DNA from 2 places in the Micromonospora sp. CNZ297 genome. Region 2 is predicted to be linked to the other one. Evidence: predicted binding sites of a transcription regulator. Region 2 holds the regulator's gene; the other holds the start of a gene.

Region 1 (9,795 bases), on a different contig from region 2:
CTGCTCATGACGGTGGACATGTGGTTCGCGCCCAGCGTCTTCGCGCCGTGGACGCTGCTGGTCCTGCCGGCCGGCTACCTGCTGATCGGCACCTGGCGGCGGCAGTGGGGCGACCGGCGCGCGCTGGCGGCGCAGCTCGCCGGGGCGGCCGTGTGGGGCGGCCTGGCGGTCGTGGCGATGATCGCGTCCGCCGACGTCGCCGGGGTGCTCGTCGGGGTGGGCTGGCTCGTCCACGCGGCCTGGGACGGCTGGTACCACCGCACCGGCGCGGTGGTACCGCGCGGGTACGCGCTGTGGTGCGCGGTGTTCGACGTCGGAGTGGGCCTCACCACGCTGCTGGCCGTCCTGTCCCGGTGATCCGGCGGGGGCACGGGGCCACGCCGGATCACCCGGAGGGGACGGCACACAGGTGGCGCGGCGAACGTTTGACCCGGTCGCCGCGACCGCCGCGCGGCGGTGATGAAAAGCTTGTCGCATGAACGCCGCACCGACCCCGACCGACCCCGCCCTTCCCGCCGACGCCGAGGACGGCATCGCCTTCGCCGATCTCGGGCTGCGCACCGAGTTGCTGGGCGCGCTGTCCGCGCTCGGCTACGAGGAACCGACGCCGATCCAGCGGGAGGCCATCCCCCCGTTGCTGGCCGGGCAGGATCTGCTGGGCCAGGCGGCGACCGGTACGGGCAAGACCGCCGCATTCGCGCTGCCGCTGTTGCAGCGGATGCCGGTGGGGCGGGCCGACGGCGACCCGGTGTCGCTGGTGCTGGTGCCGACGCGGGAGCTGGCCGTGCAGGTCTCCGAGGCGTTCCACCGCTACGGCAAGGACCTGGGCGCCCGGGTGCTGCCGATCTACGGCGGGCAGCCGATCGGCCGGCAGCTGCGTGCGCTCGACCACGGGGTGGACGTGGTGGTGGCGACGCCCGGCCGGGCGCTGGACCACATCGCCCGGGGCACGCTGCGGTTGGGCGCGCTGAGCACGGTGGTGCTGGACGAGGCGGACGAGATGCTCGACATGGGCTTCGCCGAGGACATCGAGGCGATCCTGGAGCACGCTCCGGCCGGCCGGCAGACGGTGCTGTTCTCGGCCACCATGCCGGCCCGGATCGACGGGCTGGCCCGGCAGCACCTGACCGACCCGGTCCGCATCCGGATCGAGCGGGAGCGGCCCGTCGCCGGGGAGGCGCCCCGGGTGCGGCAGAGCGCGTACATCGTGGCCCGGGCGCACAAGCCGGCCGCGCTGGGCCGGGTGCTGGACGTGGAGTCGCCCACCGCGGCGATCGTGTTCTGCCGCAGCCGGGAGGAGGTGGACCGGCTCACCGAGACGATGAACGGCCGGGGCTACCGGGCCGAGGCGCTGCACGGCGGGATGAGCCAGGAGCAGCGGGACCGGGTGATGGGCCGGCTGCGCGCCGGTACGGCGGACCTGCTGGTCGCCACCGACGTGGCCGCCCGTGGCCTGGACGTCGAGCAGCTCACCCACGTGGTCAACTACGACGTGCCGTCCGCCCCGGAGTCGTACGTGCACCGGATCGGGCGGGTCGGCCGGGCCGGGCGGGAGGGTGTGGCGATCACGCTCGCCGAGCCGCGTGAGCACCGGATGCTCAAGACCATCGAGCGGGTCACCGGCCAGCGGATCGCCATCGACAAGATCCCCACTGTCGCGGACATGCGTACCCGGCGGCTGGAGCTGACCCAGGGCGCGCTGCGGGAGAGCCTGCTGGAGGACGACCTCGACCCGTACCGGGCGATCGTGGAGTCGCTCACCGACGAGTTCGACCTGGTCGAGGTGGCGCTGGCGGCGGTGAAGCTGGCGCACGAGGCGACGTCGCCGGGCTCGGACGACGAGGAGGAGATCCCGCAGGTTCCGGTCCGGGGTCCGCGCGAGGGCCGCCCGGAGGCCGGCGGGCGGGGTGAGCGCCGGGGTCCGGCGCGCCCGCGTACCGGCGGCACCACCCAGGTCTTCATCGGTCTGGGCCGCCGGGCCGGGGTACGGCCGCAGGACCTGGTGGGCGCGATCACCGGGGAGACCCGCATCAGTGGCCGGGACATCGGCTCGATCGAGATCGCCGACCGGTTCTCGCTGGTCGAGGTGCCGCAGGGGGTCGCCGACGAGATCATCGCGGGGCTGCGCGGCACCACCATCAAGGGACGCAAGGCGACGGTACGCCGGGACCGGGACGGTGACGGGCCGGGCGAGCGCCGCGACCGGGGCTACGAGCGGCGCGACCGCCGCTGAGCCCGGCGCGACCGGCTTCCGTGCCGGTCGGCGTGGAGACCACAGGGGGCGGACCACGACGGCGCCCCGGCCACCGTGCGTACGGTGGCCGGGGCGACGGTCGTCAGGCCGCGGCGAGCGCCGGACCGTCCAGCGACTCCGTGCCGATCTCGACCGGGCGCAGCGCCAGTGCGAGCACGTCCGCCACGTCGGACAGGGTGTGCACGGTCAGCGCCTCCCGCACCTCGGCCGGCAGGTCGTCCAGGTCCGGCTCGTTGCGCTTCGGGATGATCACCTCGGTGAGGCCGGCCCGGTGCGCGGCGAGCAGCTTCTGCTTCACGCCGCCGATGGGCAGCACCCGGCCGGAGAGCGTCACCTCGCCGGTCATTCCGAACTCGGGCCGAACCGGCCGCCCGGTCACCAGTGAGGCCAGCGCGGTCACCATGGTGATGCCGGCGCTCGGGCCGTCCTTGGGCACCGCGCCCGCCGGGACGTGCAGGTGGATCCGCCGCCCGGCCAGCGCGTTCGGGTCCAGCCCGTAGCGCCGCCCGTTCGACCGCAGGTACGACCACGCGATGTGCGCGGACTCCTTCATCACGTCGCCGAGCTGGCCGGTGAGCGTCAGCCCCGGCTCACCCTCCATCGTGGTGGCCTCGATGAACAGCACGTCGCCACCGGCGCCGGTGACCGCGAGTCCGGTCGCCACGCCGGGTACTGCGGTCCGTTCGGCCGACTCCGGGGTGAACTTGGGCCGGCCCAGGTAGCGGGCCAGGTTGCCGGCGTCGACGTGCACCGGCGCGGAGTCCGTGGCGAGCGCGACCGCGACCTTGCGCAAGATCTTGGCGAGAGCGCGTTCGAGCTGCCGGACGCCGGCCTCCCGGGTGTACTCACCAGCGATCAGCGCCAGCGCCTCGTCGGCGACTGTGACCTCGTCGGTGGTCAGCCCGGCCCGTTCCCGCTGCCGGGGCAGCAGGTGGTCCCGGGCGATGGCGACCTTCTCGTCCTCGGTGTAGCCGTCCAGCGCGACCAGCTCCATCCGGTCCAGCAGCGGGCCGGGGATCGCCTCGACCACGTTGGCGGTGGCCAGGAACAGCACGTCGGACAGGTCGAGGTCGACCTCCAGGTAGTGGTCGCGGAACGTGTGGTTCTGCGCCGGGTCGAGCACCTCCAGCAGGGCCGCCGCCGGGTCGCCGGAGTAGCCGGCGGCCAGCTTGTCGACCTCGTCGAGCAGCACGACCGGGTTCATCGAGCCGGCCTCGCGCAGCGCCCGCACGATCCGGCCGGGCAGCGCGCCCACGTAGGTGCGCCGGTGACCGCGGATCTCCGCCTCGTCCCGGACACCGCCGAGGGAGACGCGGACGAAGTTGCGGCCCAGCGCCCGGGCGACCGACTCGCCGAGGCTGGTCTTGCCGACACCGGGCGGACCGGCCAGGGCCAGCACCGCGCCGGAACCGCGTCCGCCGACCACGCCGAGGTTGCGCTCCGCGCGCCGGTTGCGCACCGCGAGGTACTCCAGGATGCGGTCCTTCACGTCGGCCAGGCCGGCGTGGTCGGCGTCGAGCACGGCCCGGGCCGCGGCCAGGTCCATGTTGTCCTGGGTACGCGTGTTCCACGGCATCTCCAGGACGGTGTCCAGCCAGGTCCGGATCCAGCCCGCCTCGGGTGAGGCGTCACTGGCCCGCTCCAGCTTGCCGACCTCGCGCAGCGCCGCCTCGCGGACCTTCTCCGGCAGGTCGGCGGACTCCACCCGGGAGCGGTAGTCGGCGGAGCCGTCCGGCTCGTCCTCGCCGAGTTCCTTGCGGATCGCGGCGAGCTGCTGGCGGAGCAGGAACTCGCGCTGGGACTTCTCCAGCCCTTCGCGGACGTCGCTGTTGATCTGCTCGGTGACCTCCTGCTCGGCGAGGTGTTCCTTCACCCAGCCGACGAGCAGTTCCAGCCGGGCGGTGACGTCCGGCGCGGCGAGCAGTTCGGTCTTCTGCGTCAGGCTGAGCCAGGGCGCGTAACCGGCCGAGTCGGCCAGCTCGGACAGGTCGGTCATCCGCTCCATCGCGTCGATCACCTGCCAGGCGCCGCGCTGCTGCAGCACCGAGGTCATGAGCGCGCGGTACTCGCGGGCGAGTTCGCGGGCGCGGCCCGCCGGTGCGGGTTCGTCGAGTTCGGTCGCCTCGACCCAGAGCGCGGCGCCGGGGCCGGGCACGCCGGAGCCGATGCGGGCGCGGGTGAGACCGCGGACGACCGCCGCCGGTTCGCCGCTGGGCAGCCGGCCCACCTTCTCGATCGTGGCGACCACGCCGACGGAGCCGTACTCGCCGTCGAGGCGGGGTACGGCCAGGAGTTCCTTGTCGCCGGTGGCGCGGGCCGCGTCGACGGCGGCCTGGGTGGTCGGGTCGAGGGTCACCGGGATGACCATCCCGGGCAGCAGGACGGCGTCGGTCAGTGGGAGTACCGGAAGAGTTGCCATCGAACACCTGCCATCACGTTGGTTGAGCGTGTCTGGCTCAAGTAACAAAACGTGCCCCTTGTTCCGGGTTGTGACCCACGCCACTACGAAGGGCCGCGTTCCCGCGCTCCGCACCCAATGGCGGCGCCCTTTACCGCGACCCGCCGAATGGAAACAGTCGGCTATTGTTGCGGAATTACCGCGCGGTAGGTCAAACTCTTAGCCACACCCCGCCCGACACAGGGAGTAATGGCGATGGCAAGGAAAGTAATCACCGTTCTGACCGACGACCTCGACGGCGGAAAGGCCGATCGGACCGTCGAGTTCAGCCTGGACGGCGTGGCGTACACGATCGACGTCTCCGACGAGAACGCGGGCGTCCTGCGCAAGGCGCTGGATCCGTACATCAGCGCTGGCAGGCGAATCGGCCGGGGAGCGACCGAGGTCGCCCGCGGCGCCCGCCGCACCGCCCGGCCGAGCACCTCGGGAATGGACCGCGAGCAGAACCGCGCCATCCGGGAATGGGCCGCCAAGAACGGGTTCGAGATTTCCGAGCGCGGGCGCATCCCGGTGTCGGTGGTCGAGGCGTACAAGAACCGCTGACCGCCACCGGTTCACCGTCGGGCATCCCGGGGTCACGCTGAGAAATCGGCGGGGGCCCGATCGGCTTTCTACGGTCAGCGCTTTTCATCCGGCCGGATACCGCCGGCACGAAATTTCTTCCGGGATCACCTTCCACCGTGCCCGTACGCGGGAACGGCAGCGGCCGCCCGGAGGAGTCCCCCGGACGGCCGCTGCCGTTCGCCCGCTCAGTTGACCCGGATGCGCACCACGTCGATGGCGGGAGTCTGGTTGGCCCGCTCCATCATCGGGATGCGGTGCGAGCCGTCACCGGCCCAGACCGCGCACTGCGCCACGCCCGACTGCGCCAGGCCCGGAATCTGGATCAGCACGTCGTCCGGCTGGTTGCCGCCCCGCCCGTCCTCGGTGGCCACGAAGAAGGCCGGCACGTCCTGCGGGTTCGGAGGCTGCCGGGTGCTGCCGAGCATGCGGCAGGCGGTGTGGAAGTGGCCGCGCACCAGGCCCTGGCCGTTGAGCAGCGAGCTCTCCAGGTAGTAGCCGCCCTGGCCGGCGGCGAGGAAGCGGTCCCGCACCAGGTTCTTGGTGGTGACCCGGAGGGTGAACGGCTGGTTGCGCCGCACCTGGTTCGGGAACTGCGTGATCAGCAGCGACGGGTTGTTCGCCGCGGCGCCCACCTCACCGAACGCGGTGCTCACGCACCGGTTGCCGTTCTGGAAGCCGTCGTGCGCCTGGAGCTGGCTGCCGGAGCAGTCCTTGGCGAGCACGTTCAGGCCGTTGCCGCCACCGTTGTTCTGGCCGCCGCCGTTGTTGTTCCCGCCGCCGTTGTTCCCGCCGTTCTGACCGCCGTTGTTGTTGCCGCCGTTCTGGCCCCCGTTGTTGTTGCCGCCGTTCTGACCGCCGTTGTTGTTCCCGCCGTTCTGGCCGCCGTTCTGCGGGGTGTCGGTCACCGCACACTGGGCGAGCTGGTCCAGGCCCTGCGGGCGCTGGGCGACCCGGCCGATGGCGGTGGCGATCCGGTTGAGCGCCGCGGTCCGCTTGTCCGCGAGCGGACGCAGGATCGCGTTGTTGATGAACTCGCCGCCCTTGCGGCCCTCCGCCGCGAGCCGCCGGTTCGCGTCGGCGATCTGCGACTCCAGCAGAGCCAGGGTGCGGTCCACCTCGGCACGGGCCTGACCGGGCACCTGCGGCAGCCGGCCCCGGACGTCCGGGCAGGCCACGGTCGGGGTGCCGGCGCCCGCGCCGCCCGCGTTGGTCTGCTGGCACTCGGCCGGCGACATCTGCCCGTCGCCCCAGTGGTTGCGGACCCAGCGGCCGTTCTGCCAGGTACGGGTGGTGCTGCCCTGGCCGTCCGGGGCGGTCGCCCCGGGGCTCGCGGGCACGCAGGACGCCGAGGCGGCGCGGGTGGTCGTCCGCCGGTCCTGGGCGGACGAGATCTGGGTGACGGCGACGATGCCGCCGAAGACCGCGAGCGTGCCGACAACCGCCAGCATCCGCTTGCTCCGCGCGTTACCGGATGACCGGCGCGCCCGTGTGGACCTGCGCATCGAATTGCTCTCCTTCACGATCCGGTAGTTGACTGGTGATCCCGGCGGACCGACGAATTCGGGGTGTGAGATCACTGCGACGCTCAGTCGCGCGTCAATGGCCGACGATGCCCTTTCCGCACCGTCTCCGCGCCGTCCGGGCGCGGCGGGGAAGATCTGCGTCCATTCCCGATGAGGTACGGAGCGCCGTCGGCGAAGGTTCAACCGGAGATCGGAAAAAAATCGAAAAGTCGCCGTCCTCGCCGGCGAGGACGGACGGCTCAGTCGGCGCAGAGGTGATCGAAGGCGAACCCGCCGTCGAAGGAGTCCCGCCGGGCGGCCAGCGCGCGTACCCGCCGGAGAAGCTCGTCGCGGTCCAGCAGGGACGGCGCGGCACCGTCGAGGTCACGCAACCGCTCCCCCAGCGCCACAGCCGCCAGGTCCTCGGCGAGCCGCCCCGGGTCGACGCCGCAGGAGAAACCGCGCGAGGTCAGCCGTACCCGCTCCAGCAGGCAACGGCCGGGCCGCACCTCGGCCCAGGCCCAGCCCTCCGCCGGACCGTCGGTCCAGCGCACGTGCAGGCCGCGCACGATCGGGTCGGCGATCCGGCCCGCCACGTACGCCTCGACCGCCTCGACCCGGGCCAGCGCGCCCAGGTCGTTCACCGGTCCGCGCCGGCCGTCCGGCAGCCGGCCGATGATGTCCCGGAAGCCGACCGTGTCACCGCCGTCCGGGTCGGTGCCGTCGGCGTACGCCCGCGCGTCCAGCACGTACTCGACGAACCGGCGGACCTGCTCCGCGCCGCCCAGCGTCGGCGACTCGACGCGCACCAGCGGCAGGCCGACGGCGACGCAGACCGCGTCGGTCAGCCGTTCGGACCGTCGCGCGGCCGATCCGTCGGGGGCGGGCACGGTGAACCGCACCGCGAAACGCGGCAGCCCGGTGTCGGCCGCGCAGACCACCAGGTCGAGCGACGCCCGCCCGGCGGTGCTCCACTGGCTGCCGGTGACCCCGGGCGGGCGGCCCTGCACCAGGTCGCCGAGCCGCCGCCCGGTGTGGCCGAGGTGGCCGGCACGGACCAGGGACGGCGCGGCGCCGGGCGGGATCGGCCGCAGCCAGGAGGCGGTCACGCTGCCTGTGCTCGTCATCTCGCCCCGATCCCCCTCGTCCGGTCGACGCCCGAGTGTAGGCCGTGCGGCACGACCGGTCCGGCCGACCGGTGCGCTACCGCGCCCGTCCCTCTAGGCTCTGCCCGTGCCCAGCGGACGGACCCCGGAACAGTTCACCAAACGCAGTCTCGTCACCGTCTCCCACGCCATCGAACGCGCGGCGCTCGCCGAGGCCGAGGACGGCCCTCTCGTCGTGCTCGCGCTGTTCCAGCGGCTGCCGTACTTCGCCCGGGAGCGCGAGGTCTACCGGCGCATCGCCGGCCGCGCCGCCGTGACGGTGGTGGCGATGGTCGGCGGACCGCCGCCCGACCTGCCCGACGGTACCTACGGCGTGGCGCTGGACGAGGCGGAGGCGCTGGCCCGGGAGTGGACGGTGGTGGCGCTGAGCCCGCGTTTCGGCGCCACACTCGTCGCGCACGACCGGGCCGAGGTGGCGCCCGCGCCGACGCTGGAGTCCGGCCGGCTGTTCGAGGGACGCTGGGGCTTCCGCCGCGACGAGGCGCTGCACGAGGCGATCCGGCTGCGCGAACAGCTCGCCGAGCGGCTGCCCGCCGCGGCGCGTACCGCGCTGGACGAGGCGATCGCCCGGGTGCGGGACATCCCGGCCGGGCCCGGCGAACCGCGTGCCGAGGCGGCGCTGCGGCTGCTGGCCCGCCGCGGCGACCGGAACAACCAGCCGGTCGAGCCGGCCGAGACGATGCTGGACGAGCCCGGCCTGGCCCGGTGGTCCGGCGCGGACGGGGTGACCGCCTCCGGCACCCTGCCGGTGGCGCTGGTCGGCCTGCGGGTGGACGCGCCGCCCGGCTCGCCGGAACGCTTCGGCCGCCGCGGCGTCGCCCGCGAGGGACACGCCGTGCTCACCGCGATCACCGCCGTGCTGCGGCCGGTCGACCGCGCGCTGCGCGTCACCGAGAACGAGTTCCAGCTCCTCCTGCCGGGGCTCGACGAACCGGCCGCGCTGGAGGTGGTACGCCGGCTGCACGACGCGATCGGCGCGTTGGCCCGGTCGTACCCGTTCATGGCGTACACAGTGCACGCGGCGGTCGGGGTGACCACCCGGCGGCCGCTGCCCACCGCGGACCTGCGCGCCGCAGTCGACTGGGCGGTACGCAAGGGCCTGCCGGTGGCGGGCCTGCCGCCGGAGACCGCCGACGCCGTGACCGCGGCGGCCCGCTGACCGGCGGTCCGGCTCAAGGGGAGGAGACGCGGTGCGGGTGGTGTCGCTGGTGCCGTCGCTGACCGAGGCGGTCGCGGCCACCCGCCCGGAGGCGCTGGTCGGCGCGACCGACTGGTGCACCCACCCGGCCGGGCTGGACGTCGCCCGGGTCGGCGGGACGAAGTACCCGGACCTGGACCGGGTGCTCGCCCTGGAGCCGGACCTGGTGCTGCTCAACGAGGAGGAGAACCGGCTGGCCGACGCCGAGGCGCTGCGCGCGGCCGGGGTGCCGGTCCGGGTCACCTTCCCGCGTACCGTGCCGGAGGCCCTCGACCAGCTCGGTGAGCTGGTCGACGCGCTCGGCGCGCCGGCCGAGCCGCAGTGGCTGCGCGAGGCCCGCCGTGCCTGGGCCGCACTGCCCGCGCCGGGACGCGTCCGCACCGCCGTGGTGCCGGTGTGGCGACGGCCGTGGGTGGTGCTGGGGCGGGACACGTTCGCCGGGGACGTGCTGGCCCGGCTCGGTGTGCGCAACGGCTGGGCCGACGACGCGGAACGCTATCCCCGGCCGAGCCTGGACGAGCTGCGCGCCCGGGCGCCGGAACTGGTGGTGCTGCCCGACGAGCCGTACCGGTTCACCGCCGACGACGGGCCGGAGGCGTTCCCCGGTGTGCCGGCGGCGCTGGTGTCCGGCCGGCACCTCACCTGGTACGGGC
Region 2 (9,795 bases):
GCGGTGATCACCGTCCCGGCCTACTTCAACGACGGGCAGCGCCAGGCCACCAAGGAGGCCGGTGAGATCGCCGGCTTCAACGTGCTGCGGATCGTGAACGAGCCGACCGCGGCGGCGCTGGCGTACGGCCTGGACAAGGGCTCCAAGGAGCAGACCGTCCTGGTCTTCGACCTCGGTGGCGGCACCTTCGACGTGTCGCTGCTGGAGCTGGCCGAGGGCGTGGTGGAGGTCAAGTCCACCAGCGGTGACAACCAGCTCGGTGGTGACGACTGGGACCAGCGCATCATCGACCACCTGGTGAAGACGTTCCGTGGCGAGCACGGCATCGACCTCTCGCAGGACAAGATGGCCATGCAGCGGCTCAAGGAGGCCGCCGAGAAGGCCAAGATCGAGCTGTCCGCCGCCACCACCAGCAACATCAACCTGCCGTACATCACCGCCGGTTCGGCCGGTCCGCTGCACCTGGACGTGACGCTCAGCCGCGCCGAGTTCCAGCGCATGACGCAGGACCTGCTGGACCGCTGCAAGGGCCCGTTCGAGCAGGCCGTCAAGGACGCCGGCATCAAGATCTCCGACGTCGACCACGTCATCCTGGTCGGCGGCTCGACCCGCATGCCGGCCGTGACCGACCTGGTCAAGCAGCTCACCGGCCGCGACCCGAACAAGGGCGTCAACCCGGACGAGGTCGTCGCCGTCGGCGCCGCCCTCCAGGCCGGTGTGCTCAAGGGCGAGGTCAAGGACGTCCTGCTGCTCGACGTGACCCCGCTGAGCCTGGGCATCGAGACCAAGGGCGGCATCTTCACCAAGCTGATCGAGCGCAACACCACCATCCCGACCAAGCGCTCCGAGGTGTTCACCACCGCCGACGACAACCAGCCGTCGGTGCTGATCCAGGTGTTCCAGGGCGAGCGGGACATCGCCGCCTACAACAAGAAGCTCGGCACCTTCGAGCTGACCGGTCTCCCGCCGGCCCCGCGCGGCGTGCCGCAGATCGAGGTCACGTTCGACATCGACGCCAACGGCATCGTGAACGTGCACGCCAAGGACCTGGGCACCGGCAAGGAGCAGAAGATGACGATCACCGGCGGCTCCTCGCTGCCGAAGGACGACATCGAGCGGATGCGCCGGGACGCCGAGGAGCACGCCGACGAGGACAAGCGTCGTCGTGAGGAGGCCGAGACCCGCAACGTGGCCGAGGCGCTCCAGTGGCAGACCGAGAAGTTCCTCGCCGAGAGCGGCGACAAGCTGCCCGGCGAGAACCGCGACCAGCTCAACGAGGCGCTCGGCGAGCTGCGCAGCGCCCTCGGCGGGCAGGACATCGAGAAGATCAAGTCCGCGCACGAGAAGCTGGCGCAGGTCTCCCAGCAGGCGGGCTCGCTGCTCTACGCCCAGCAGCAGGAGGGCGAGCAGACCGCACCAGGTGCGGCCGGGCCGGGTGCCGGCGCGGGCGCGGCCGGTGGCCCGAAGGCCGGTGGCGACGACGACGTGGTCGACGCGGAGATCGTGGACGAGGACAAGAAGTGACATCCGGTCCCGGACACGATTCGCACGGCAGAGGGATGAGGTAACCGCATGACGGACAAGCCACGAGCGGCCGACCCGGGTGCCACCGGGTCGGCGCCGGGCGCCGGGAAGGACACCGGCGACGAACCCCGGGTCGTCATCCGCGACAAGCGCAAGCTCGGCAAGGTGACCGAGCAGCCGGCGAACGACGCCTCGGCGGCCGACGCGGCCGCCGACGCGCCCGCCGAAGGGCTGGTCGAGGAGGCCGAGGTCGTGGTCGACGAGATCGGCGGCGAGGCCGAGGTCAGCGGTCCGACCGTGGTCGACTCGCCCGTCGAGCCGAACGGCGGGACCGGCACTGACACGCCGCTCGGCGCCGAGCTGGAGTCGCTCCGCACCGACCTGGAGGAGCGCACCCGCGACCTCCAGCGGGTGACTGCGGAGTACGCCAACTACCGCAAGCGGGTCGACCGGGACCGCAACCTGGTGCAGGAGCAGGCCACCGGGGCGGTGCTCACCGCGCTGCTGCCGATCCTCGACGACCTGGACCGGGCCCGCGAGCACGGCGACCTGGTGGGCCCGTTCGGCAGCGTGGCCGAGCAGCTCACCGGCGCGCTGGCCAAGTTCGGCCTGACCGCGTTCGGCGAGCAGGGTGACCCGTTCGACCCGACCCGGCACGAGGCGGTGGCGCACCAGACCTCCGCCGACGTGACGGAGCCGACCTGCGTACAGGTCATGCGCCGTGGTTACCAGCTCGGCGAGCGGCTGCTGCGGCCCGCCATGGTCGCGGTCGCGGACCCGGAGTAGTGCCGACCCGTGACGTCCCGCCCGCCCGCACCGGGCGGGCGGGACGACCGGGGTTCGACCCGTGGAAGGGGGTGGACCGGTGAGTTCCAAGGACTGGATCGAGAAGGACTACTACGCCGCGTTGGGCGTGGACAAGTCCGCCTCCTCGGACGAGATCAAGAAGGCGTACCGCAAGTTGGCCCGGGAGTCGCACCCGGACCACAACCCCGGCGACACCGGTGCCGAGGAGCGGTTCAAGACCGTCTCCGAGGCGTACGCGGTGCTCGGTGACGAGAAGAAGCGCCGCGAGTACGACGAGATGCGCTCGCTGTTCGGCTCCGGCGCCTTCCGGCGCAACGCCCGCGGCGCGGGCCAGCCGGGCGGCATGCCGTTCGACGTCTCCGACCTGTTCGGCGGCGGTGCCGGGGGTGGGGACAGCCGGTTCAGCGGCGGCGGCTTCACCGACCTGTTCAGCTCGATCTTCTCCGGCGGTGCAGGTGGCGGCGGTCCGGCACGTCCGCGCGGCCCGGCCCGCGGCCGGGACGTCGAGACCGAGGTGGCGCTCGATTTCGAAGACGCGGTACGCGGCGTCACGCTGCCGCTGACGCTGCGCGCGCCCGGCGTCTGCGACACCTGCCACGGCAACGGCGCGAAGCCCGGCACCCAGCCGGTGGCCTGCCCGGTCTGCCACGGCGCCGGCGTGACCACCCGCAACCAGGGGTCGTTCAGTTTCTCCGAGCCGTGCCGCAACTGCCAGGGTGTCGGCACGATCGTCGAGGAGAAGTGCCCGGAGTGCCACGGCACCGGCGGGGTCACCAAGACCCGCACGCTGCACGTCCGCTTCCCCGCCGGGGTGTCGGACGGGCAGCGGATCCGCCTGGCCGGCCGAGGTGAGCCCGGCGAGCGGGGCGGTCCGGCGGGCGACCTGTTCGTGCAGGTGAAGGTCCGCCCGGACGAGCTGTTCGGGCGCATCGGGGACGACCTGACCCTGAACGTCCCGATCACGTACGCCGAGGCGGTTCTCGGCACGGACCTGCGCGTGCCGACCCTGGACGGGACGGTGACCCTGCGGGTGCCACCGGGTACGCCCAGCGGGCGGGTGCTGCGTGCCCGCGGCAAGGGCGTCGTACGCAAGGACGGCCGCGCCGGTGACCTGCTGGTCACGCTCGACGTGGTGGTTCCGGCGAAGGTCTCGGACGAGGCGCGGGCGGCGCTGGAGACCTTCGCGGCGCAGACTCCGCCCGCCGCGCGGGAACATCTCGACGCGCGGGTACGTCGATTCAGTTGACGGCGGCACCGGAGGTGAGCGGGCATGTCGGAGGAGTACGTCGGCTCGGGTGACCAGGCATACGAGGCCAAGGTCTTGATGATCTCGGTGGCCGCGCGGATGGCGGGGATGCACCCCCAGACGCTGCGCCAGTACGACCGGCTGGGCCTGGTGCAGGCCGGCCGGGCGTCCGGCGGCGGTCGCCGGTACAGCGTCCGGGACGTGGTGCTGCTCCGCGAGGTGCAGCGGCTCAGCCAGGACGACGGGATCAACCTGGCCGGGGTCAAGCGGATCATCGGGTTGGAGCGGCTGCTCGAAGAGGCGCAGCAGCGGGTGGCCCGGCTGGAGGCGGAACTGGACGCCGCGTACCGGCGGATCGCCGAGCTGGAGTCGCTCGGTGGCTTCCCCCGCGGCGACCTCGTGCCCACCAACCGCACATCCACCGCGCTCGTCGTCTGGCGTCCGCGCCGCGCTCCCGACCGCTGATTCCGTACCTGAAGGCCGGCGCGCCCCGCTCCCCCGGGGCCGCGCCGGCCTTCGTCGTTCCCCGGGCGGTTCGCGGGCCGGGTCAGGGGAAAGCGGGGTACGGCAGAGCGGGGTCAACTAGGCTTTTCCGTAGGGGCAAAAGCCCCAAAGCGGATTCCGGGCTGGCGGGGGGAGTCATGACGGAACCGGCGAAGAAGGTGGCCGAGCGCGCGGAGGAACGGCTGGAGAAGGTGGCCGAGAACGTGCGCGAGCGGTTTGACCGGGTCACCGAGGGACGCTTCAGCGACAAGGTCAAGGAAGGGCGCTTCGCCGACCAGACGGACCACGGCGTGGACCGGGCGCGGGACGACGAGCGGCGCAAGAAGCAGGGCGGGTCGACCTAGACGATCCGCCGACGTGCGGGCCGGGATCCACGGGGGATCCCGGCCCGTTCGTGTTCTGCAGGGCCGGCCGGGACGTCGGGCTGCTCCCGGGCGGGCACCACGCACCCGCCCTCGCGGTCGATCATGAAGTTGGCGGTGACAAACCGGACACCAAACACCGCCAAGTTCATGATCGACCAGGCCGGTCGGGTCGACGTGGCCAGCGAGGTCGACGTGGGCGGGTCGAGGTGGTCAGAGGCGGCGGTTCTCCCGGACCAGGCCGCCCTCGCACCAGTCCCGGTAGACGAAGAGATCCGGCCGGGCGAGCAGCACCCGGCTGTTGTGCGCCCAGTTGCGCATCAGGTCGTCGCCGGACTTCTCGGCCTGCTCGACCAGCTTGCGGAACCGGCGCTTGGGGTGGGCGCGGAAGTTCGTCCGGATGCCGTCGGCGGCGTAGATGTAGAGGCAGTGCAGCGTGAACCGCCGCGCCGGGCAGCCCTGATCCATGGCCAGATCGAACAGCGTCTGCACCAGATGGTCACCGGCGACCAGCAGATCCCAGTCGGGCGGCATCGAGGTCAGCGGCACCGAATCCGGCTGATAGGCCCACGCCCGAAGCTCGGCGGGCGAGGGATCGACCGGGTTGGCGAAGCCGCGGAACGTCTCTTCCTGCACGCTCACCGGCCGACCTTCCGCTTGCGCTGGCGGGGGCGCAGGCCACCCGCGGACCCTGGCTGCTGGGCCGAAACGTTAACGCGGTTGGACGGAGCAGGGGTAGACCTTCCCGGGATCAATTTGACAACGCCGGGCCGGATCTGCCCTGCGGCTGATCCGGCCCGGCCCGGTCAGTCGCCGGTGCCCAGGGGCAGCGGCGCGGGCGGCCGTGCGGCGGCGGCGCGGGTGCGCAGCCACTGCTTGAACCACGGGCTGTCCGGCAGGCGGGCGAGCAGCGGCCCGGTCACCACCGTGATCAACACGTACGCGGTGGCGAGCGCGGCGAGCTTCGGCTCCACCGGGTAGACGGCCGCGACGGCCAGCCCGGCGATGACGATGGAGAACTCGCCGCGCGGGGTCAGCGCCAGGCCGGCCCGCCAGCGTCCGGGCTCGGCGATCCCGGCCCGGCGGGCGGCCAGGTAGCCGGTGGCCACCTTCGTCGCCATGGTCACCACTGCGAGCAGCAGCGCGGGCAGCAGCACCGGCGGCATGTCCAACGGGTTGGTGACCAGCCCGAAGAACACGAAGAAGACCGCGGCGAACAGATCACGCAGCGGGGAGAGCAGCTCGGTGGCGTGGTGCGCCACCGGCCCGGACAGCGCGATGCCCACCAGGAACGCGCCGACCGCCGCCGACACCTGGAGCTTGGCCGCGACACCGGCGACCAGCAGGGTCAGGCCGAGCACGCCGAGCAGCAGCGCCTCCGGATCCTTGGCGGAGAGCGCGGCGGAGATCAGGTGGCCGTACCGGATCGCCACGGCCAGCACCACGACCACGGTGAACACCGCGACGGCGAGCGCGATGCCGCCCTTCATCAGGCCGACCCCGGCGAGCAGCGCGGTGACCAGCGGCAGGTAGAGGGCCATCGCCAGGTCCTCGATCACCAGGACGGAGAGGATCACCGGGGTCTCCCGGTTACCGACCCGGCCCAGGTCGCCGAGCACCTTCGCGATCACGCCGGACGACGACACCCAGGTCACGCCCGCGAGCACCACCGCCGCCACCCAGCCCCAGCCGAGCAGGAGCGCGAAGGCGAACCCGGGCAGCGCGTTGAACACCGCGTCGATCAGGCCGGCCGGCGCGGCGGACCGGAGGTTGCCCACCAGCTCGTTCGCGCTGTACTCCAGGCCGAGCATGACCAGCAGCAGGATCACGCCGATCTCGGCGCCGACCGCGAAGAACTCCTCGCTGGCGTTGAGCGGCAGCAGACCACCGTGCCCGAACGCCAGGCCGGCGAGCAGGTACAGGGGGATGGGCGACACGCCGAAGCGACGGCTCAGCCGGCCGAGCAGGCCGAGCAGGAGCAGCAGCGCACCGACCTCGATGAGCAGGATTGTGGTTTCGTGCATACGCGTCAGCCGTCCGGATCGGTCTCGGCGAGGATCGCGGTCACGCCGTCGAGCCCCTGACGGGTACCGACCACGACGACCACATCGCCGGCTTCGAACCGGAAGGTGGGATCGGGCGAGACGTTCACGGCGCCCTGACGCAGCACGGCCACGATCGACGCGCTGGTCCGGGTGCGTGCCTTGGTGTCCGCGAGCCGCCTGCCGACGTACTTCGACCCTGCCGGCATGGCGATCTGCTCGGTCAGCAGCCCGGCGGCCTGCTCGCGCAGCCCGGAGAGCTGACCCAGCATCAGCGACGCGCCGAGGATGTCGGCGAGCGCCTCCGCCTCGTCGTCGGTCAGGGGTATGTCATGTTGGCAGGAGTCGGGATCGTCCGGGTCGTATAGGACCAGGTCGCGGCGGCCATTGCGGTGGGAGACCACGCCGAGCCGGCGGCCGGACTCCGTCATCAGATCATGACGTACGCCGATCCCGGGCAGGGCGGTCTGTTCGACACGTACTCGCACGCCGGTGAGGCTACCGCTGCCACGCACGCACCGCGTCCGGGGCCGAACTACAGGCTGCACAATGCGGCTCGGGCGGCTCGTCTAGGTCCGTTCGGCCACGAACACGCCGACACCTTCGAGCGTCTCGGTGAGGCCGGTCGCGCGCAGGATCATCATCGCCTTGCCGACGACCGTGTCGGAGACTCCGTATTCCTTGCACAGTTGGGCGCGGCTCGGCAGCTTGGTGCCGGGTGGCCACTCTCCCGAATCGATCTTGCTCTTCAGTTCGTCTGCGAGCACTTGGTACTGCTGCTTGGGCATACACACTCCCCGGATGGCATGCCCATTCGACCATGCACCCACCTCCAACCTCAAGCAATTGTGGGTCGATCGTTGACCTACGACTGGTACCGATTGTAGGTTGCTGGCGAACGCTCCCGGATGGCACCTGGAGCTTCCAGGGTCGGGGCGGGCATCCCCCGTGGCTCGTCCCGACCCCCGTCCTCGGCGAGAAGGGACAGTGTCGTGCGCAATATCCTGCGAATACGTCCGAAGCGGCGGAACGCGCGCCCGCCCGACTCCGCGCCGGGCGGCCCCTACCGCTCCGCGTCGTACCTTCCGCTCCGGCCCTGGCAGGTGCGGGGCCGCAGCTTCAGGACGTGCCGGCGAGGGCTGGACCCCGCCGAGGTCGCCGCGTTCCTCGACCGCGTCGCCGGGGACCTCGCCGCCGCGTACGCCGAAGTCGCACGTAGCCGGGACGAGACGGCGCGGATCAGGGCGCGTTGCGCGAGTGGCAGTCCCGTCAGGCTCCCTCGATGCGCGACCTGGCCGGGCGGCCGTGACCGGGCGGTACGTGATCCATCTGCCGGTGCGCGCGGCGGACCTGGCCCGGGCGAAGATGCTCGGTCGCACGGCCGGCCGGTCGTTGGCGTTCCTCGCGGTGGTGGAGCTGGGCGGGATCACCGTGTCGACGGAGGACGACCAGTCCGTACGCCATTGGGTGTTCTGCGACCGCAAGCTGGACGGCGGCCGGCGTTGCGTGCTGCGCGCCGACCACGAGACTCCCTGCCTCGCGCGTCTCCCCGGCCGGACCGGAGGACGGTGACTCAGGTCACAGCGGTGGAGTTGAGCGGAATAGACTCAACTCTGGTTGTGTCATGTCCAGTGGACACGCCGATCCGGGGGAGCCCATGAACACGGAACGTCTCACCACCAAGAGCCGCGAAGCCATCACCGGTGCCGTCGCGCTGGCGAACCAGCGCGGTCACGCCACCGTGGAGCCCTGGCACCTGCTGCTGTCACTGCTGGACACCGAAGGCTCGACCGCCGCGGGCCTGCTGCGCGCCGTCGGAGCCGACCCCGCCGAGCTGCGCCGCGTCGCCCAGCGCTCGGTCGACGCGCTGCCGGCCGCACGCGGGTCGAGCATCGCCGAGCCGACCCTGGCCCGCGAGTTCGTCAACGCCATCGGCGCCGCCGAGCAGATCGCGCGGCCGCTGGGCGACGAGTACACCTCCACCGAGCACCTGCTGGCCGGGCTGGCCCGGGTCGGCGGCGCGGTCTCGGTAGCGCTGAAGAACTCCGGCGCCACCGAGGAGAACCTGGTCGCCGCGTTCCCGACCGTCCGGGGCGGCGACCGCCGGGTCACCACCGCCGACCCGGAGCAGACCTACCAGGCCCTCGCCAAGTACGGCGTGGACCTCACCGCCAGCGCCCGCGACGGCAAGATCGACCCGGTGATCGGCCGGGACTCGGAGATCCGCCGGGTGATCCAGGTGCTGTCCCGGCGTACCAAGAACAACCCGGTGCTGATCGGCGAGCCGGGCGTCGGCAAGACCGCGATCGTGGAGGGCCTGGCCCAGCGGATCGTGGCCGGCGACGTGCCGGAGTCGCTGCGGGACAAGAAGCTCGTCTCGCTCGACCTCGGCGCGATGGTCGCCGGTGCGTCCTACCGCGGTCAGTTCGAGGAGCGGCTGAAGTCCGTTCTGGAGGAGATCAAGAACTCCGACGGCCAGGTCATCACGTTCCTGGACGAGCTGCACACCGTGGTCGGCGCCGGCAAGGGCGAGGGCTCGATGGACGCCGGCAACATGCTCAAGCCGATGCTGGCGCGCGGCGAGCTGCGGATGGTCGGCGCGACCACGCTCGACGAGTACCGCGAGCACATCGAGAAGGACCCGGCCCTGGAGCGCCGCTTCCAGCCGGTGCTGGTCGGCGAGCCGACCATCGAGGACACCATCGGCATCCTGCGCGGGCTCAAGGAGCGCTACGAGGTGCACCACGGCGTACGGATCACCGACGCCGCACTCGTGGCCGCCGCCTCGCTCTCCGACCGGTACATCACCGACCGGTTCCTGCCGGACAAGGCGATCGACCTGGTGGACGAGTCAGCGTCCCGGCTGCGCATGGAGATCGACTCGCGCCCGGTCGAGGTGGACGAGATCGAGCGGGCGGTACGCCGCCTGGAGATCGAGGAGATGGCGCTCGCAAAGGAGCCGGACGCCGCGTCCGCCGAGCGTCTGGAGCGGCTGCGCAAGGAGCTGGCCGACAAGCGCGAGCAGCTCACCGCGCTCTCCGAGCGCTGGCAGACCGAGAAGAGTCACATCACCAAGCTCTCCACGGCCAAGGAGGAGCTGGAGCGCCTCGGTGGCGAGGCCGAGCGGGCCGAGCGCGACGGCGAGCTGGAACGCGCCGCCGAGCTGCGGTACGGCCGGATCCCCGCGCTGCGGACCGAGCTGAAGCAGGCCGAGGAGGAGCTGGCCCGGCTCCAGGCCGACGGCGCGATGCTCAAGGAGGAGGTCGGCGCGGACGACATCGCCGCAGTGGTCGCCTCCTGGACCGGCATC

What was found. Region 2 encodes HspR, which represses chaperone genes until heat shock. Its sites were predicted from a motif close to TTGAGTNNNNNNNACTCAA; they were not measured.
Region 1: lon (endopeptidase La) is a predicted target of HspR. The motif match lies at 4,696-4,714, and genes of this name have one in related genera.

The regions. Positions count from the first base shown of each region.
Region 1 is NZ_VISU01000001.1:67,534-77,328, forward strand. It holds gene FB454_RS00325 (hypothetical protein) at 1-357, shown strand, start outside; gene FB454_RS00330 (DEAD/DEAH box helicase) at 476-2,233, shown strand; gene lon (endopeptidase La) at 2,337-4,673, opposite strand; gene FB454_RS00340 (histone-like nucleoid-structuring protein Lsr2) at 4,908-5,255, shown strand; gene FB454_RS00345 (hypothetical protein) at 5,462-6,724, opposite strand; gene FB454_RS00350 (PDDEXK family nuclease) at 7,039-7,905, opposite strand; gene FB454_RS00355 (DICT sensory domain-containing protein) at 8,012-9,103, shown strand; gene FB454_RS00360 (helical backbone metal receptor) at 9,135-9,795, shown strand, end outside.
Region 2 is NZ_VISU01000005.1:39,094-48,888, forward strand. It holds gene dnaK (molecular chaperone DnaK) at 1-1,524, shown strand, start outside; gene grpE (nucleotide exchange factor GrpE) at 1,573-2,310, shown strand; gene dnaJ (molecular chaperone DnaJ) at 2,390-3,577, shown strand; gene FB454_RS11145 (heat shock protein transcriptional repressor HspR) at 3,602-4,042, shown strand; gene FB454_RS11150 (hypothetical protein) at 4,219-4,425, shown strand; gene FB454_RS11155 (hypothetical protein) at 4,657-5,085, opposite strand; gene FB454_RS11160 (cation:proton antiporter) at 5,250-6,467, opposite strand; gene FB454_RS11165 (cation:proton antiporter regulatory subunit) at 6,473-6,973, opposite strand; gene FB454_RS11170 (winged helix-turn-helix domain-containing protein) at 7,055-7,273, opposite strand; partial or broken gene FB454_RS11175 (DivIVA domain-containing protein) at 7,478-7,794, shown strand; gene FB454_RS11180 (hypothetical protein) at 7,791-8,057, shown strand; gene clpB (ATP-dependent chaperone ClpB) at 8,143-9,795, shown strand, end outside.